One region of the Paenibacillus sp. FSL R5-0527 genome, then DNA from elsewhere that is predicted to be linked to it. Evidence: riboswitches for the same ligand, from Rfam matches in the RefSeq annotation. Region 1 holds a riboswitch; each other region holds the start of a gene.
The links. Region 1 has a riboswitch for thiamine pyrophosphate ahead of tenA (thiaminase II). Riboswitches for the same ligand answer to the same signal wherever they lie in the genome.
Positions count from the first base shown of each region.

Region 2: linked by a shared signal. The riboswitch ahead of NYE69_RS25055 (thiamine phosphate synthase) and the one ahead of tenA (thiaminase II) in region 1 are both predicted to bind thiamine pyrophosphate.
Region 3: linked by a shared signal. The riboswitch ahead of NYE69_RS28685 (ECF transporter S component) and the one ahead of tenA (thiaminase II) in region 1 are both predicted to bind thiamine pyrophosphate.
Region 4: linked by a shared signal. The riboswitch ahead of NYE69_RS06400 (ABC transporter substrate-binding protein) and the one ahead of tenA (thiaminase II) in region 1 are both predicted to bind thiamine pyrophosphate.

Region 1 is NZ_JBBOYI010000001.1:5,108,610-5,110,807, reverse strand. Features, by position in the region: gene NYE69_RS22580 (alpha-mannosidase) at 1-639, shown strand, start outside; TPP riboswitch at 725-828, shown strand; gene tenA (thiaminase II) at 1,010-1,717, shown strand; gene thiM (hydroxyethylthiazole kinase) at 1,737-2,198, shown strand, end outside.
Region 2 is NZ_JBBOYI010000001.1:5,634,238-5,636,435, reverse strand. Features, by position in the region: gene NYE69_RS25065 (thiazole synthase) at 1-143, opposite strand, end outside; gene thiS (sulfur carrier protein ThiS) at 149-355, opposite strand; gene NYE69_RS25055 (thiamine phosphate synthase) at 358-1,002, opposite strand; TPP riboswitch at 1,404-1,504, opposite strand; gene NYE69_RS25050 (apiosidase-like domain-containing protein) at 1,577-2,198, opposite strand, start outside.
Region 3 is NZ_JBBOYI010000001.1:6,376,579-6,378,776, reverse strand. Features, by position in the region: gene asd (archaetidylserine decarboxylase) at 145-951, opposite strand; TPP riboswitch at 1,109-1,220, shown strand; gene NYE69_RS28685 (ECF transporter S component) at 1,323-1,928, shown strand; gene NYE69_RS28680 (ABC transporter ATP-binding protein) at 1,931-2,198, shown strand, end outside.
Region 4 is NZ_JBBOYI010000001.1:1,462,583-1,464,780, reverse strand. Features, by position in the region: gene NYE69_RS06410 (GGDEF domain-containing protein) at 1-201, opposite strand, end outside; gene NYE69_RS06405 (cold-shock protein) at 384-596, opposite strand; TPP riboswitch at 927-1,037, shown strand; gene NYE69_RS06400 (ABC transporter substrate-binding protein) at 1,190-2,198, shown strand, end outside.

The sequences.
Region 1 (2,198 bases):
CGGGCGACGGAGGCCACCTACGACATCCAGTTCGGCAACGTCAAACGCCCGACGCATTGGAACACCTCCTGGGATTTGGCCCGGTTCGAAACGGTCGGGCATCAGTGGGCGGATCTGTCGGAGCACGGTTACGGCGTCAGCCTGCTGAACGACTGCAAATACGGGCATGACATTAAAGACAATGTGATCAGGCTGTCGCTGCTGAAATCGGCGACCTACCCCGATCCGGAGGCTGATCGCGGGGAGCATACGTTCACGTATGCGCTGTATCCGCATGAGGGGCATTGGTCCGAAGGCGAAACCGTACAGGCCGCCGCGCTCCTGAATCAGCCGGTGTACGCTACGCGCGGTCAGGCGGCGGCATCCAATTTCTCCTTGCTGCGGGCCGTGCGCGTCAGCGGCAGCGGCGAAGCAGCGATCGACGCGGTCAAAAAAGCGGAGGACGGCGACGCTCTGATCGTCCGCTTCCACGAGTATAAAGGCGGCCGGGGGACGGTTCGCCTGGAGAGCGATCTCACTTTTGTCTCCTGGCAGGAAACCGACCTGATGGAACGCCCTGCCGGCGAACTCAATCGGGGTCCTGCCGAACTGCAGATTTCGCCGTATGAGATCAAAACGGTCCGGCTCGAGTTCCGCTAAGGCGGCGGGGGTGCCCGGCAAGCATTCAACGCGGATTGACACTCCAGGAAGATCCAGGTAAAGTAGTGATAGTGAATCGAATAGGAAATTCCACTAGGGGCGCCGTATTCGGCTGAGACAAGAGCGTATCTTGGACCCTTTGAACCTGATCTAGTTCGTACTAGCGTAGGAAAGTGGAGCCGGTATCGCGCCGTCCGCACGTTATCGCAAGTATCATGCGACAGGTTTTGCGCGTTCAAGCCGCTCCCTCTACGGGGCGGCTTTTTTGCTGTCTTGTAAGCGGCCCGCCTCTCACCCGCCCCTAAGCCCCCACGCCCCTACGGATGGATGCTCCTGTATCGCAGTTCACATTTTATCGGAGGTGGAGACGATGAGTTTTACGCAAATGCTGCGCCAGCGGGCGGACGAGGTTTTTGAAGCGATTTTTGAGCATCCTTTTGTGCGGGGAATCGCCGACGGCAATCTGCAGAAAGAGCAATTGATTCATTACGTCAAACAGGATTACGAGTATTTGAACGCGTACATGCGGATCTACGGGATCGCCATATCGAAGTGCGAAAGCCGCGGCGATATCGCCCTGTTCAACGAGCAGATCTCTTTTATTTTGAACAGTGAAATCCATCCGCACCAAAATTTTTGCGCTGTCGCAGGGGTCCGTTTTGAAGATCTGCAGGGTTTCCCCTTGGCGCTGTCCGCGCATCATTACATCCGCCACATGCTGACGGTGGCGCATGAAGGCAGTTTGGGCGAAATCTTGGCCGTGCTGCTGCCCTGCCCCTGGACGTATCTGGAAATCGGCCGCAAGCTGCTGGCGGAAGTGAGGCCGGTGCCGGAACATCCTTTTCACGATTGGATCCAGTTTTACGGCAGCCGGGTGACGGACGTGACGCAGCGGTTCCGGGACGTTCTCGACCAATGGGCGGAAACCGCGGCGGAAGCGGAACGGCGGAGGATGGAGGAGCATTTCATGCAAAGCTGCCAGCTGGAGTACCTGTTCTGGGACATGGCCTACAAGCTGGAGGAATGGCCGGTTCAAACGGGCCGGCGGAGCGATGACCCGTTGTCGCGGGCGCATTAACGAAGGGGGCGAACTACAAATGAGCATATTGGAAAAAGAATTATCCGCTTTGCTTACAAAAGTGCAGAACGCGAAACCGCTCGTGCACAATATGACCAACGTCGTCGTAACCAATTTTACGGCCAACGGCCTGTACGCGCTTGGCGCATCCCCGGTGATGGCTTACGCGCCGGAGGAAGCCGCCGATATGGCCAAGATCGCCGGCGCCCTCGTGCTGAACCTGGGAACGCTGTCCGCCGCCCAGGTCGAGGCGATGATCATCGCCGGGTCGTCGGCGAACGCCCATGGAGTTCCGGTGCTGCTGGACCCGGTCGGGGCGGGAGCGACGCGCTTCCGCACGGAATCGGCGCTGCGCATCCTGCGCGAGGTCAAAGTGTCGCTACTAAGGGGGAACGCGGCGGAAATCGCCCACCTGCTCGGGGAAAGCCGCGACATCAAGGGCGTGGACGCCGGGGAGAGCAGCGGCGGGGATCAGGCGGAG
Region 2 (2,198 bases), 530 kb from region 1:
ACCCGCCTTAACGCTACGGTAATCACTTCCGCTCCCGACCTTGCGATCACTTCGGGAATCAGCGCATTGCGGTTATATTTGCCGGTTCCGATAAATAATCGGCTGGACAACGCCTTGCCGCCAATGTGAAATACATCTTCCATGCTTATCAGCCTCCTCCTACAAAATGTACAAGCTCGATGCGATCCCCCTCGGCCAATCGGGTACTGGCATACGCCTCTTTTCGGACAACCGTCCCGTTCAGTTCAACCAAAATTCTTTCCTTATTCCACGGGCTGTCAGCCAATAAATCGTCCACCGTAACGCAATCTTCTTTCAGCAGGGTGTCTTTGCCATTTAGATGTACCTGCAACATTTTCACCTCCTCTCAGGGCCGCGCGGCATGGATGGCGTCACGATAGGATTTGGCCTCTGCCGCTGGGTCCGCGGAGAGTGGAGGCCGGACAGGACGGCAATGCCTTGCGCACCGTTTCGGATGACATCCCCCGCATTATCCGGCCGTATTCCTCCGATGGCAATGACCGGAACCGGGCAGCGAGCGCAGACCTCGGCCAGCATGTTTAGCCCTCGCCCGGGAAGGCCGGGTTTGCTGGATGAATCATAGACATGGCCAAAAAGACAGTAATCCGCTCCCTCACTCGCGGCCTGAGCTGCTGCTTCGGCAGAATGCACGGAACATCCGATTCGCATTCCTTGGGCAAGAGAGCGTACGGAAGCTGCCGGAAGACTGTGACCCGCCAGTTGAATATTTGCCGCTCCCGCGGCCAGCGCAACATCCAGGCGGTCGTTGATGACGATTTTTTCCAGTGGCACTCCCGCTTGGCGCAGCAGCTTCACCAGCTCGAACTGCTTTTTGGCCGAAAGCTGTTTCTCGCGCAAATGAATATAATCGACGAAAGGAAGAACAGCCTCCGCAACGCACAGCAGCTCATGGCTCTCGATTCCCTCGGCCGATATAAGATGAAGTTCAGGCGCAGCATAAGCTGGGTGACGGTTCATCATGCGGATATCACTCCTAGTTCCATTAATCAATGCTAAAAATAAAGGCTTAACCTAGAAATCGCTGCTTGACGGCCGATTGCCGGAACGACCGGCAGCGTCGGCCTTCAAAATAGCGGCTCTTTATGTACTTATTTCGGGAATCCAAGCCTGTTCATCTCCGTTAGCGGCATAAATTTACTCTATTTCTCCTAAATGAACAGATATCATCGGACTAAGGCCATTTTGTGTCCTTATTTTTTCAGGAGCTCGAGTTTCTTGGGCAGCCCTGGTTTCTGACTATTCGATGGTTTTGCCAAGCGCCGTTTTTGGTGGCTAGCCAAAATAAACGCCAAAAAACCGCTCTCCTTCAGGAGGGCGGCTAAGAACAATAACGGAAAATAAGCCACATCAGACATAATTCCGTTCTTAACTCTCCACTTCCCTACGCAGGTATTAACCAGTTCAGGTTCAAAGGGTCCGAATTTGCATTCGTCTCAGCCTTGCGGCACCCCTAGTGTCGATTCCATATGCGATTATTCATAAATTAATATACATGGTTATCCATAAAATTACAATCGCTAGTGTGCGGAGAAAGTTATTTTTTGCTGCCGATCAACAAAACATCCGCTTCGAAATCGTGCATTTCAAGGATCGTGATGTTCTCGCGGACGGTAACCTGAGGGACCGCGAACCGCCGGTGCTCCAGGTCGATAAGCGTAAATTCGTAGCCGCCAAGGTCGGCATCCAGCTTCAGCACGGTGTTGACCGGCACATAAACGGCCATCTTGCCGAAGTCGGCGGTGGCGGCCGCGCGGATTTCCTCCGTGTTCTTCAGCGCAATATTCCAGGGGCGCAGATCGGCCAAGCCGTATAGCTCAAACAGCCGTTTGGCAAACCCGTAATCCCAGGCTCCTTCAAATTTTAGCGCGGACCGCCAATCATAAGGGCTGTCGAAGCCTTCGCCGGTCACGCCGAAGCGCCGGCCTTTTTGATGCCAGCTCCAGATCCCGTGCGCTCCGTAAGTCACACCCGCTGCGGCCCCGGAAAGCAGGCTTTGCCAGGCGGCTTTGCGGACATCGGCCCGGGTAAAGCGGCCGTAAACCCGCCGGCTGTAACCCATCTGTTCATAGCAGGGTTCGGAATTGATGACCGGCCGGGTCTCAGGCTTATTGTAAAATTCCTGGGCCAACGTATACGCCGTTGCTTGAAATTGCGAA
Region 3 (2,198 bases), 1.3 Mb from region 1:
ATTTATTCTAACGGCCGCCACAACCGTTAGATTTCCGGTGACGCGGGTACCCGCTTGAAATGCCACGCCGGTTTGTCCAATCCCCAGCCTTATTCCCATCTCTCTCCCGTATGGTTCAGCCATTCATGAAGCGGCAAGACGCCGTCAGGCGTTTAAGCAGCGCGACGGAGACGTAAAGCGGCCGAGCAACTCGCCCATTCGCACCTTCTGTCCGGCCTCTAGTCCGGGCAACGGCTGAAAACTCCCGCTTTCGGTCAGCAGCACCACGGTGGAGCCGAATTCGAAATAGGCGAGATCGTCTCCCTGGTTCCAGCTTTTCGCCCGTTCGTCGGTATATTTGATGCTGCTGACGTTCATCGCCCCGACTTTGACGAGCGCCACCTCTCCATGCTCATGGGAAATATACGTAATCAGCCGCTCGTTCCGGCATAACACCTTTTTCATATGGCGCATGCCGAAGTCGTTAACCGGATATACCCGGCCTTCGATATGCTCGCTTTCCAGCTTTTTGCCGGTGACGGGGGCATGGATGCGATGGTAATCGGTCGGGCTCAAATATAACACAAAAGCATAGCCATGCTTATACGATTCGATGCGCGGGGAACGGTTGAGCAGTTCCTCAACGGAGTAATCCTGGCCTTTCACGTTTAGAATCGTGCCGGAGCGGATTTCCCCCATAAACGTAATCAGCGCGTCCACGGGGCTGACCATGCCGCCCTGCTCCGCATGAACCGGACGCATGCCCGGCTTTAATTTGCGGGTGAAAAATTCGTTGAGCGTCCGGTATTCCCGCAGTTCTTTTTCCGCTTCATGCAGTGGAATTGCGTACGATTTTGCGAACAAAGGGATCATCAGCCGGCTGATTTCCGAATGGGAAAACTTTCCCATCAGCCTGCAAACCGATTTGCGGGAGGACAATTCCGTCATCCACTTCATCCATGCTGCCGCCAAGAAAGCAACCTCCTACTCTTGATGTGCCACTTCCGCTTATCTTGACACAGAACGGGGACGAAATCAATATGAGAGCGGTTTCTCCTGCGCATTGAAACTTGAATGTTTAAAATTTGTTCTTGATGCTTGAAAACGGTTGGTGTATGTTAAAGACAATCGCATACGATACGGGGGCTTGAGTGAATCAGGCTGAGATGGCAGCATATTCCGCTGCGGACCGTTAATCTGATCTGGATAATGCCAGCGTAGAGAATCGAATGTCCGGGATATACCCTGCGTCCATACCCGTGACCTGAGCGCCGCCTGAGCTTATTCTGGCGGTTTTTTGTCGTTTGCGAAAAAAATATATTTTTTGAAAAGGGGAGAAAAACATGCAAGAAGCAGCAACAAAACAAAGCGGCCGCGGGCTGAAGCTGAGCGATCTGCTGGTGACCGTGCTCGTGTCGGTCGTGCTTGGCGTAGTTTATCATTTCTGGAGCTCGGTGTATAACTTGTTCTCGCCGCTGTTTCCGCAGGCCGATGAAATCGTCTACGGAATGTGGTTTCTGGCTCCGACGCTCGTATTTTTGCTGATCCGCAAGCCGGGGGTGGCGCTGATCGCGGAAGTGGCCGCGGCTCATGTGGAAATTTTGTTCGGCAGCGAATGGGGCGTTCAGCTTGTGCTGTACAGTGTGCTGCAAGGCTTGGGGGCGGAGCTCGTATTCGCGGCTTTCCGGTACCGCAAATTTTCCGGTTCCATCGCCGCTTTGGCCGGCATCGGGGCCGCGGTCGGCTCCATCATTCCGGATATTTATTACGGATACGTGCAGGACTATGAAACCTGGCTGCTGATCGCCAAATACGCAATGCGGGCCGTCAGCTCCGCGCTGATCGCCGGTTACTTCGCTTACGGGCTGGCCAAAGCCGTGGAGGCCACGGGCGTGACCACCCTGCTGCGCCCCGTCGATCCCAAAGATTATGCGGCGCTGGATGATTAACCATGGAAACGGCCGTTGAAGTTTGCGATCTTAGGCTGAAATTTCCGGGGGAGACGCGGTTTGTGTTTAAGGATTTGAGCTTTCGGGCTTTTCGCGGGGAAAAAGTGCTCCTGCTCGGCCCTAGCGGGAGCGGGAAATCCACGCTTCTTCAGGTGCTGTCGGGGATTATCCCGCGGCTTGTGGAGGTTCCGATGCGCTGTGCGTCGCAGCGTTTGCCCCGCTCCTGGGGCTATGTGTTTCAGGATCCCGATACCCAGTTTTGCATGCCTT
Region 4 (2,198 bases), 3.6 Mb from region 1:
GGTAAGCAGATCCCCGAAGATCAGCCAGGCGATGGCGGCGGCAAAAAAAAGCTCCAGCCCGGGCGAATTTCTCAAACCGAGCGGAATCGCCGCCATCGACATGGCCACGATCAAAATGGCCAGAAAAACCGCGAATTTTCTTTGCTTGCTTCCGGAGGGAATGTCGAAAACCTGCGATGCCACCTTGTAATTTCCATGCATAGGCGGGCAAATTCCCCCCTTCTGGTTGTTTTTCGTGTAGTACCTCCAACATAGTGGATTTTAAATGGAGATGCAATCTTTTTCTCCCGGCTGCCGCAAAACGGCAAACAGCCGCATTCGCTTTGGGGCGAACACGGCTGTTTGGGGGCAAGCAACGGTATTTATACAAAAATCGGATTAGCCTAGGAAGACGTTCTGGGATCGAAGGTGGGATTTTTCAGTTGAGGCAGCATCCTCATCCCCTTCTCCATTTCCGAAGAGCATAAAGGACATACCGGCGTGTAGTCGAACGTAAAATTGTCCCGCATCCAGCCGTTGCAATCCTCGCTGGTGCATGACCAGACCGGGGTGTTCTCCTCGGGAATTTCCTCCAACGGTTTTTTACGGTAGCTCATCATTTTCCTCCTCAAAATGGATGTTGGTCAACCAATTCGGCAAGCAGCCAAACGCCGCTTGTATGAGCTGAATAAAAACGGCTCCTGGCGCTATTGGGGCACACCAAGAGCGTTGAGCCTATCAAAAAAAATCACACATTGAAAAAAGTTCCATCCGCAAAAGCGGCACCCTTTCAATACGTGAAATATCACGTTTTCAAACCATCTATTGGTTCAATTATAACGGTTTTCCAAATAGAAAGCAAATCTCCTGATATTTCAAACCTCCTCCCTTTGCCGGGCTGGACAGACGCGCCGGAGAAAATTATAATGACTATTGAACTCTGCAGTTGAATCGTTCAGGGGTGCTGGAATCGGCCGGCTGAGATTGTATCCCTCCAAGATACTGACCCTTAAACCTGATCTGGATAATGCCAGCGTAGGGAGCCGTCATGGATGGAATGATTTTGGATGTTTTAAATTCCGCCCGCCGATCAGCGTCCCGAATCCGGGACGCTTTTTTATTGTCCGGACCTTATGGCCATAAAGCTTTCGGGCGCCTTCAGGTTATAGATGAACACAACTAGCGGAAATTTAACGAAATGAAGGAGAGAATGGCTGTGAAAAGAAAAAAACGGACTTCCCTGGCGGCGGCCCTATCCTGCCTCCTGCTGGTCCTGGCCGGCTGCGGCGGCCAAGCCGCCGGCGGCAGCGAAGGCAATCCGGCCGCGGGTGCCGCCGCGGACAATGGAGGGGCCAAGGCGCCGCGCGACGTTAAGCTCGTGCTCGACTGGAGCCCCAACACGAACCATACCGGTTTATACGTCGCCAAAGAGCTGGGATATTTCAAGGAGGAAGGCCTGAACGTGGATATCGTGCTCCCCGGCTCCGGCGGCGCGGAAGCGATGGTCGCTTCCGGCGAGGCGCCGTTTGGCGTCAGCGTGCAGGAGAACGTCACGCAGAGCCGGACGCAAGGCGTTCCGCTCGTATCGATCGCGGCCGTCATTCAGCACAACACCTCCGGCTTCGCCGCTCCGGCCGGCAAAAACATCAAATCGCCGAAGGATTTTGAAGGCAAAACGTACGGCGGTTGGGGATCTCCGGTAGAAGAGGCCGTCATGAAGTCGATCATGGACCTGGAAGGCGCCGACGTCGGCAAAGTCAAATTCCTCAACATCGGGGATGCCGACTACTTCACCGCCGTGAAGCGCGACATCGACTTCGCCTGGATTTTCTACGCCTGGACCGGCATTGAAGCGGAGCTCCGGGGCGAGCCGCTCGATATGCTGTACGTCAAGGACTACTCCGATAAGCTCGACTATTACACGCCGGTTATCGTGACGAACGAGAAAACGATCGCAAACGATCCGGAGCTGGTCAAATCGTTTATGCGCGCCGTGTCCAAAGGATACAATTACGCCGCCGATCATCCGGACGAAGCCGCGCAAATTTTGCTGAAGGCGGTGCCTGAACTGGACCATGACCTGGTCGTCGCCAGCCAGAAGTGGCTTAGCCCGAAATACCGCGATGACGCGGCCCGCTGGGGCGAGCAGAAAAAGGAAGTATGGCAGAACTACTCCGACTGGATGCACGAGCGCGGGCTGCTGGAGAAGCCGCTTGATG